3 regions of the Paenibacillus sp. TC-CSREp1 genome follow, and region 3 is predicted to be linked to each of the others. Evidence: riboswitches for the same ligand, from Rfam matches in the RefSeq annotation. Region 3 holds a riboswitch; each other region holds the start of a gene.
The links. Region 3 has a riboswitch for cobalamin ahead of nikB (nickel ABC transporter permease). Riboswitches for the same ligand answer to the same signal wherever they lie in the genome.
Positions count from the first base shown of each region.

Region 1: it holds a riboswitch for cobalamin, as region 3 does, so the genes downstream of both, cobJ (precorrin-3B C(17)-methyltransferase) here and nikB (nickel ABC transporter permease) in region 3, are expected to answer to the same signal.
Region 2: it holds a riboswitch for cobalamin, as region 3 does, so the genes downstream of both, ACQSGY_RS25970 (ABC transporter substrate-binding protein) here and nikB (nickel ABC transporter permease) in region 3, are expected to answer to the same signal.

Region 1 covers NZ_JBNOKM010000007.1:300,734-304,014, reverse strand. The annotation lists gene ACQSGY_RS12925 (uroporphyrinogen-III synthase) at 1-194, shown strand, start outside; cobalamin riboswitch at 611-801, shown strand; gene cobJ (precorrin-3B C(17)-methyltransferase) at 1,208-3,145, shown strand.
Region 2 covers NZ_JBNOKM010000021.1:67,515-70,795, forward strand. The annotation lists gene cbiB (adenosylcobinamide-phosphate synthase CbiB) at 1-232, shown strand, start outside; gene ACQSGY_RS25965 (histidine phosphatase family protein) at 223-924, shown strand; cobalamin riboswitch at 1,097-1,232, shown strand; gene ACQSGY_RS25970 (ABC transporter substrate-binding protein) at 1,629-2,621, shown strand; gene ACQSGY_RS25975 (FecCD family ABC transporter permease) at 2,618-3,281, shown strand, end outside.
Region 3 covers NZ_JBNOKM010000016.1:34,532-37,812, forward strand. The annotation lists gene ACQSGY_RS23020 (ABC transporter substrate-binding protein) at 1-315, opposite strand, end outside; gene nikC (nickel transporter permease) at 333-1,166, opposite strand; gene nikB (nickel ABC transporter permease) at 1,167-2,105, opposite strand; cobalamin riboswitch at 2,271-2,466, opposite strand; gene ACQSGY_RS23035 (AraC family transcriptional regulator) at 2,595-3,281, opposite strand, start outside.

The DNA.
Region 1 (3,281 bases), on a different contig from region 3:
AAGGTAAACTGCAGCAGATGCTGACAGCTTTCAAGGAAGGGGTAGTCCCGGCCTCTGTGGGTAAGGTAACCGCGAATGCAATGCGTGAGGAAGGCATTGAAGCCATCGTTGTACCTGAGGAAGAGAAGATGGGCGCCTTAATTGTTGAGCTTGGTCGTTACTTCGCAGCACATCCGGTGGGTGTCCGGGAGTAAGATATAGAAAATGGTTTTGGGAAATAGCATACGGCAGTGGTTTAAAGCACAGGTAAATGGAAGATGGTTTTCGGAGATGACAGATCGAAGATGTTTTCTGATATGATATTATGAAAGATGTTTTCATAGCATTATGGAAGAATTTAAGGAATAGTATATGGAAGAATTTTTAGGAATAACTTTATGGAAGAATTTCTAGGAAGAGTGTATGGAAGATTTTAAGGAGTAGTTATATCTGAAGAAGTTGAGGTTCTGGTCCGTTTGGCGGATCGGAATCTTTTTTGTTTTATTCATAATGAGTGATCAGGAAAGGTATGAAAGTGAAGTGTTTCATACATAAATTGTAAATCAGGACAGGCATGAATTGTAATCAGGACAAGCATGGACATTATTTCCTGACCGATGTTATGATGAAGACAATATGAAAGCAGCAAGGTGCTCTTGCATAAAGCAAGAGGTAACAGGGAATCGGGTGCAAGTCCCGAGCGGTCCCGCCACTGTAATGGTGAAGCACTTTTCGATACAAGTCACTCGAATTGAACGGGGAAGACAGAAAAGACAGCTGATGATCCAGAGCCAGGAGACCTACCTTGCATGTGTCACCAAACCCTTCGCGGAAAGGAGTGGTGTACGATAATTCAGGAAATGGGCAAACATCGGTTTGCTTCAGCAGGCCCCACAGGGGCCTCGTGGCTGTGTGTGTTCCTTCAGAGGGAAGCCCAGGCCGGCTTTCCTGAGTGTACGTACATGCGTATCTCATCCGTGATCAGGATGGGATTTTTTTGTTTTTATCATCGTAAAATGATGGACACAATCGGGATATTTGAAATAACAAGTGATGCTGAATGCATGGGAGCTATTGAATCGGGGCTGTATCCGAAGAAGAGTAGTGCAGTGCATTTCGGAATATTGGACATCGGCTGCCTGGAGAGGCGGGTAGAAGTTTTGGCATGTTCAGATCGATCGGCAAGGGACATGAACAGCAAGACAAGTGGAATGAGGGAGGAAGTAGTATGCAAAAGCAAGGCAAGCTGCTCATCATCGGGTTTGGTCCGGGTGCGATGGAGCATATTACGAAGCGTGCACTGGATGCATTGCAGGAAAGCGAGGTCATCATCGGATATAACACGTATGTTGATCTGATTCGGCCTTTGCTGAACGGACAAGCCATCGTACGTACAGGCATGACGGAGGAGGTCAGCCGAGCGCAGGAGGCAGTCAAGCAGGCTGAGGCAGGTCATATCGTAGCGGTTATCTCCAGTGGAGATGCAGGGGTATACGGTATGGCCGGGCTGGTGTATGAAGTGCTGATCGAGCAGGGCTGGACACCGGATACGGGGGTAGCTGTCGAGGTAATTCCCGGTGTATCTGCGATTCAGTCTTGTGCTTCCTTGCTTGGCGCACCCGTCATGCACGATGCGTGTACGATCAGCCTTAGCGATCATCTGACACCATGGGAGACGATTATTCGCCGGGTTGAAGCGGCAGCAGCGGCTGATTTTGTCATTGCTTTGTACAACCCCCGGAGTGGACGGCGTACACGCCAGATTGTAGAGACGCAGGAGATGCTGCTGCGTTATCGTGATCCGAAGACACCTGTTGGTCTGGTCAAAAGTGCATACCGCGAGCGTCAGGACGTGGTCATGACCACGCTGGAGGATATGCTGAATCACGATATCGGCATGCTGACCACCGTGATTATCGGCAATTCCTCCACCATGATGTACGAAGGCATCATGGTCACCCCGCGCGGATATCAGCGGAAATATACGCTGAACTCCGCGGAACAGCCGCTCAGACCGCATGAGCGGCTGCGCACCGAAGCCGAGCCATGGTCGCTCGGCGCTCGGGAAGCCCGCGCTGCCGCCTCCGGCGAGGCAGCGGGCGATAACGCGGCGCGCCCTGCGCAAGCCGCGCCATCGGCGGAGCCAGCCCTGCGCGGCGCCAGCGCCGGAGCGGGCACGGCTCCGCAAGGGCCGCCGCCCGCAGGCGCATGGGCGGCCGCCACGCCTGCGGCAAGCCCGGCGAGCGCTGCCGCTGGCACCGCCGTGCTTGCCGCAGAGCGGCCCGCGTCCGCGGCGGCGGAGGCCGCACCGCGCGCAGCCGCTGTGGCGCCACGCGCCGGCGCAGCGGAGCTCGCCGCCGAGGCGCTGACGCGGCTCGCGGCAGGCGGCGCGCTCGCGGGCGAAGCGGCAAGCCGCTGGCTGGACGCAGCTGCGTCAGGCCCGGCAGCCGCAGGCGCGCAAGGCGCCAGCGGCGCTGCGGCGGTTGGCACCGCAGCTCGGCCCGTGCCGGGGCGCAAGGCGCCGCTCTTTGAGATCGGCGTATCGCCCGGCGTGGGCAACAAAAAGTTCACCGCCGCCCAGATGGCCCTGCTGGCGCAGTGTGCAAACGAGGACGGCGAGCTGGAGTATACACCCGAGCACCAAATTATTCTGCGGGTGCCGACGTTTGAGCCGGACACACTTGTGGAGCAGCTGCGTGCCGCGAACTTTATCGTGGTGCCGATCGGTGATGTCATCAAGGTCAAGGCCTGTGACTTCTGCAACCTGGAGAAGGACGATGCTGTACCGATGGCTAATCATCTGCAGGAAGTCATTGGCGGTTTATCCGCTCCCAAGGAAACAAGTGTAGCGCTGAACGGCTGCGGCATGGCTTGTTACGGGGCGGTGCTGGAGGACATCGGCATCGTCTACCGCAAAGGCGCGTACGATCTGTTCCTTGGCGGCAAAAAGTTCGGGCGCAACGCGCACCCGGCTCAGCCCGTAGCAGAAGGAATTCCCGGAGACGAGATTGGCGGCATCGTAGAACGTATTGTGGCGGAGTACAAAGAAAAAGGCCATCCAAACGAGCGATTCCACAAGTTTTTCAAACGGGTGGGTATCATTCAAGGCTTCCGCCACGTGGATGCACCAGTCACCGTGGAAGTTAACCCGGTATGCGGTGACTGATGTAGTAACTAATGCAGTAACTGATGTGATAACTAAGAGAACGAGGATACAGGATAGAAGATAGAAAGAAAGATAGGAGATAGATGACAAAGTTTGTTCACTGGCCAGGAGGATCAGGAAGCTGGAGATACGATTC
Region 2 (3,281 bases), on a different contig from region 3:
TCCAGAATCGGCCGTTGCTGGTGCGCTGGGCATTCGGCTGGGCGGACATAATGTGTACCACGGCGTTTCCTCGTTTCGTGCGTATATGGGTGAACCAACGCGGCCAATGGAGGCAGAAGATATTGTGCAAACGACACGGCTGATGTTCTGGTCGGCGGGGGCTTTTGTTGTCCTGTGTTTCTTGACCGTACTTGTTGTACGGCTGACGGGAGGCGCACTGTTATGGCAATAAAGACAGGGCAGCAGCATCAAACAGAACGTAGTGCATCCTTAGTGGGTGAATCAGAGCAGCTTGGCCCGCAGCGCAGCATTGTGCTGATCCGTCATGGGACTACGTCCTGGAATGTGGAAAAAAAATATTTGGGGCATACCGACATCGGTCTGCTTCCTGATGCAAATGAAGAGCTGGCTATGCTGCGCGAGCAATGCCGCGGACTCGCATGGGACGCTGTATATTGCAGCGACCTGGTTCGCTGTCGCCAGACGCTTGCGCATATTGCGCCGCAGGCAGCTTCAGAGGCGAAGCTGGACCGGCGCCTGCGAGAGAATGATTTTGGACAGTGGGAAGGTCTGACCTATGAGCAATTGAAGCATAATCCGATCTACCGGAGCTGGATTGATCATCCGCAGGAGGTTACACCACCTGGGGGTGAAGCGTGGTCGTCTTTTGCCGAACGAATTGATTCATTTCTGGACGAGCATATTTGCTCGATGGATGATGTAAGGTTGCCACAAAGTAATCCACACAGGACACTCATTGTGACACATGGCGGGGTCATTCGTTATATGCTTTCCCGGCTTCTTGACGGTGTTGGCTTCTGGGATACTCACGTAATTCCCGGTCAAGCCATTCAGGTTCATCTGCAAAAGCAGGGCGGGAGATGGCTGGGCCGCAGGGTGTCTTTTCCGTCAATCGGGTTGTAAGGTCGTGCAATATACCCTATAATCACAACAGAAGTATGCTTGGTATGGACAGGTTGTACGGGGTGAGATGTGCTGCCTGAGCTGACGTGTTCTGTGCCGAATACTACAGCTGTGTTAGATTGGTTTTAATTCATTATTAACGACCAAGGGTCCCGTGTGTAGAGAGGTTATTCATGATAAGGAAACACAAGGTCATGATCTGCATTAGGGTAAAATGGGGAAGCCGGTGCAAATCCGGCACGGTCCCGCCACTGTGAAACAGGAGTATTCCTGTAAGTCAGATTACCAGCCCTGGACGTACAAGCCGCTGTTCCTTCGAGGAAAGGACAACGTTTCGGGCCATTCTATGCGCATGGACAGCCTAGGGCTGCACATGTACAGATTGCCGTAAGCGAGACGTTCTCCCTGATCCTTTGTAAGAGGGTCGGGGATTTTTCATGTTGTACACGATACAGTCAAGTAATCCTATACACGTTTAACGGAGAGTGCAGAACGAATTTGGAGAAACGAAGTGCTCGCCTGAAAGCTTTCTACAAGAAAGCTGCATCGGAAGCATACGCTTATCACCGGATTTTTCCCTTTACACAAGGGAATCAAAAAAATTCGGGGATAACAGCGATCGGAAAATGGTACTGCAATCGGAGTGGCTCGTGTATAACAAAAGCAACAACAATAGTACAGATAAAGAAGGGGAGTTTAAATCAATGATTAAGAACTGGAAAGCACTATCATCTCTGCTGAGTGCAGCGATGCTGGCACTGGCGCTGGCTGGATGCGGCAATACCGCAACAAAAGAAGGCGCGGGTAACTCACAGCAACCTGCACAGGAGCAGTCTCAGGAACAAACGCAAACGGATTTGAAAACCCAATATCCATTGACGGTTACGGATGCAACAGGTGAGTCTTTCACTTTTGAAAAGGCGCCAACCAAAATCGTATCGGTCTCACCTGCCGAGACAGAGTCTCTGTTTGCTCTGGGACTGGATAATGAGATTATTGGTGTGTCCGATTATGACGATTATCCGGAAGCAGCCAAAACGAAAGCCAAAATGGGCGGCATCAACAAGCCGAATGAAGAGTCCGTAATTGCAGCCGACGCCGATATCGTATTCGGAGGCATTTCATTAAGCGAGGATGCAGTGAAAAAGCTGCGTGATATGGGGATCACCATTTTCAAAACTGACCCTAAATCCATCGACGATGTCATGAAAAATATCGAAACCTTCGGTAAAATTACCGATCATCAGGAGCAGGCGCAGAAATTGATTGCACAGATGAAGCAGGATGTAACTGATGTGACCGAAGCGGTAAAAGCTGTAAAACCGGAGGATAAGAAAAAAGTATATATTGAATTCTCTCCAGGCTGGTCTGTAGGTAAAGGTGAGTTCATGGATGAACTAATCACGGTTGCAGGCGGAACCAATATTGCTGCAGACAAAGAGGGCTGGTATGAAATTAATGAGGAGAACGTCATTGCCTCCAACCCGGATGTTATTTTGTACGCCAATGATGTAGTGGAGGACTCCAAAACGCTCGATCAGATCATCAAGGCACGCAGCGGCTGGGATCAAATAACAGCAGTGAAGAACAATGCTGTTATTGGTCTGGATGCTAACTTGCTCAGTCGTCCGGGGCCACGTGTAACTCAAGGGCTGAAAGAAGTTGCCAAAGCGATCTATCCTGACCTGTTCAAATGAGCAGAAAGCTGATCCTGTTCGGAACAATGGGCATGGCGCTGCTGGTGCTTACCGTGCTCATCTGTACGGGCATCGGTTCAGTGGCGCTTCCTATCCGGGACATCGCAGGTATTCTCGTTCATAAACTGCCATGGGTGGGGGACTGGATTACACCTGATTGGAGTAAGGCTGCCGAACAAATTATTTGGAAAGTGCGGTTCCCGCGTGTCTTACTTGCGATGCTCGTAGGTGCTTCACTAGCGATAGCAGGGGCGGGCTTTCAAGGTGTACTGCGCAATCCGCTGGCTGATCCATTCACACTGGGGGTTTCCTCAGGTGCTTCAGTAGGTGCAGCGTTCCTGATTTTTTTCGGTTTGCAGTACGCTTTAATCGGCATTTGGACGTTGCCGCTGGTTGCTTTTTTGACCGGGGTTATTACGTTATGGTTTGTGCTGGCACTGGCTCGTGAAGGGCGGAAAATACCAACACATAGCCTCATATTGGCGGGTGTGGTGATGCAAAGTTTCCTGGGTGCGGTCGTTTCGTTCCTGTCGACCATGTCCAAGCAGACGATTAATGAAATTATATACTGGACGATGGGAAGTCTGGCTTTGCGCGGGTGGTCGTATACGGCCATCCTTTTCCCGTATTTCCTGCTTGGGCTGGTCTTTCTCTGGAGCC
Region 3 (3,281 bases):
CTTGGGAATCATCTTCATATGTTCATCGAACTGGATCAGCGTCTCCCCGATCGCAGCCCGTGCCAGCGTCCACCCGTTCCACTCCTCGGCAGGATCAAGGCTGCTGCCCAGCCAGAACAATGCCACATTCAGATGTGATTTCTTGCCTGCAGTACCTGTGCCGCCCGCATCTGCACTTGATGATTCTCCCGCATTCTCTGCTGCATTCGATGATGATGAAGCCGATGAATTTGGATTGGTACCGCAAGCAGCCAGCACCAGAACAACCAGCATGGATATGAGAGCAAACAACCCTATTCTTTGAACCTTGCTCATGCCTTTACTTCCCCCTGTTACACTGTATTTTTCTTGGGATCAAGCACATCTCGCAAACTGTCTCCCAGCAAATTAAAAATGATCACGGTACTGAATATCGCCAGCCCCGGATAAATTAACAGCCACGGTGCTGTCTGCAAATATCGTCTGCCTTCATTCAGCATCGCTCCCCACTCAGGGTCTGGAGGCTGTGCGCCAAGTCCAAGAAAAGACAAGCCCGAGATGGAGAGCATCATGCCCCCCACATCCATCATGGCCATTACAATTAAGGGCGACAGCATATTGGGCAGAATCGTTCTGCCGATGATCTGAATTTTGCGTGCGCCGCTGAAGGCAGCGGTGGTGACGAATTCTTTTTGCTGAAGAGAAATGACCAGACTTCGAGCCATCCGCGCATACTTTGCCCACCAGACAACGGAAAGCGCAGCGACGGTGTTAAACAGACCCGGACCCAACATACCGACCACAGCAATGGCAAAAATCAATCCCGGAAACGCCATCAACGTATCACACAACCGCATCATGATTGTATCCGTCACCCCTCTTGCAAAACCGGCAATTGCACCGATCACAACACCGAGAGTGAATACAATGCCGATCATCATGAACGTAAGCAGCAGCGACGTCCTTGCCCCGTACAGCAGACGGGACAGAACACAGCGCCCGAGCTGGTCTGTACCAAGCGGATATTCCAGGCTGGACGGCTGCAGCACCTGGGTAAAATTCGCAGCGAGTGGATCATGCGGCGCAAATAGCGGACCCACGATAGCCAGAATGATCCAGCCTGCGGTCAGAGACAGCAGAAACATAAATGTGCGACGCTCCGTCAGCATCCATCGAATGCTGCGCATCTAGACATCCACATCCAGTTGAATGCGCGGATCACGCAGATGTGTCCACAGATCAACAAGCAGGTTCAATGTGACATAGATGATCGCCATCCACATGACATATCCCTGTATCAACGGATAATCCCGTGTAAAAATTGCATCCACGGCCATCTGGCCTACGCCCGGCCATACGAACAAGCTCTCCACAATCGCTGCCCCGCCAAGCAATGCTCCGGTTGTCATGCCCAGAAGGGTTACAATCGGCAGCATGGCATTGGGCAGTATATGTCGCCACATAATGATCGACTCCTTTACCCCTCTTGCTCTTGCTCCCACCACGTAATTCTGGCTGGTCTCCTCCAGCAGAACTACGCGAATCTGCCTGCTGTACTGGGCAATCAACGGAATAGCCAGTGTGACTGCAGGCAGAATAAGGCTTGTCCAGCCCGAGCTGCCCATGACAGGCAGCAGCTTCAGCTGCACACCAAACACCAGCATCAGCAGCATGCCCAGCCAGAAGCCGGGCATCGACAGACCGGCAAACGAAAACAGCCGAATCACAGCATCCAACAGCCTGTTCCGATGCACAGCCGCAAGTATCCCTAACGGAAAAGAGATCAGAATAACGAGCAGCATCGCACTTCCTGTTAACCACAGCGTAGCAGGCAGTCTTGCCATCAAAACGTCCAGAACCGGGCGTCCATATTTATATGAGGTACCAAAGTCTCCGGTAACCACCTGTGCAAGCCACGTTCCGTATCTCACCAGAAATGGCTGATCCAGCCCCAGTTCAGATCTCACCTGTCTGACGAGCTCATCCGAAGGCGTAACTCCTGTGGACATCAGCATTAACCTTGCAGGGTCTCCCGGAGACAGATACGTTAATAGGAACGTCAGAAATGTAATGCCAAACAGAACGGCGACCAGCTGTAATAATCGTTTAATGATGTACCTGCCCAATGAACAAAACGTCCTTCCCGATGTAATGCATACATATACCGCCATTTTCTGTGCATTCCAAAAAGGCGTCCCTCTCCGTTGTACTGGATAAGGACGCCTTAAATAAACAGATTTTCAGAAAAAATCATGCTCTTTAAACACCTTCCTATCTCCCGTAGGGTACTGCTGTGTTTGTCAAACCTGGCAGGTCTCCTGGCTTCAGCGTCATTGCCATAACAGCTCCTTCCCGGTCTGTTCCAGACCAGTGGATATGCTGCTAGACTCCTCTGTTACAGTGGCGGGACCGCGCCGGCATCACACCGGACTTCCCTTTTAAGCTTCTGCCCCGGCGGGGCAGAGCACCAAGCTCCACATATTCAATTAAATCGTAGTACCAATTCAAGAATTACACAAAAAGGATTGCACTTCTGTATCAGTATAGCGGCATGCCGATTAATGTTCAAAACTTTTATTTCAAAATTAAAATCCTGGATACCGCTAATTACGAATTCACGACCCTCGTGAGCCCTTTGGGGATACACCTGTCACACGCTTGAACATTTTGGAAAATAAAAGCGGGTCCGTGTAACCAACAGAATGGGCTACTTCACTCACAGAAAGAGCAGGGTTGCGAAGCAGCTCCGCCGCACGGTTCATACGATACTCAAGGAAAAAGGCCTGAAGTGACTTGCCGTATCGTTCTTTGAAGAGCCCAGATAAATATGTACGGTCCAGTCCGACAGCCTGAGCAATATCCAGAATAGAGGTGCGCTGGCTGTAGCGGTTCTCCATAAACTGCACAGCCTGACGAATATAAGTTTCTTTGGTCGAAAGCGGCTGGCGATCCTCAGCACTGGCAGGGGCGGAAGATATCAAAGCCGCCATCAGTCGATATAACAAGCTCTGATGAAGCACATCCCCTCCCGGAAGGGGGCTCGCTTCAGCCTGAACCATCTCGTCGTATAAATGCGCCATCGTTTCAGCATCACGTGCCTTGAACACCGGATGCTCGGCGCTTAGCTGCGCACGCTGCATAAACGCCTTGGCCTGCACCCCTTTGAAGCCAAACCATGAATAGGTCCAGGGCTCGTGCGCATCAGCCTCATAATGGATGACCGTTTCAGGCAATATGATAAATCCGTCCCCCTGAGTCAGACGATATTTCTGATCCCCCATATACACTGTGCCGAAGCCTTC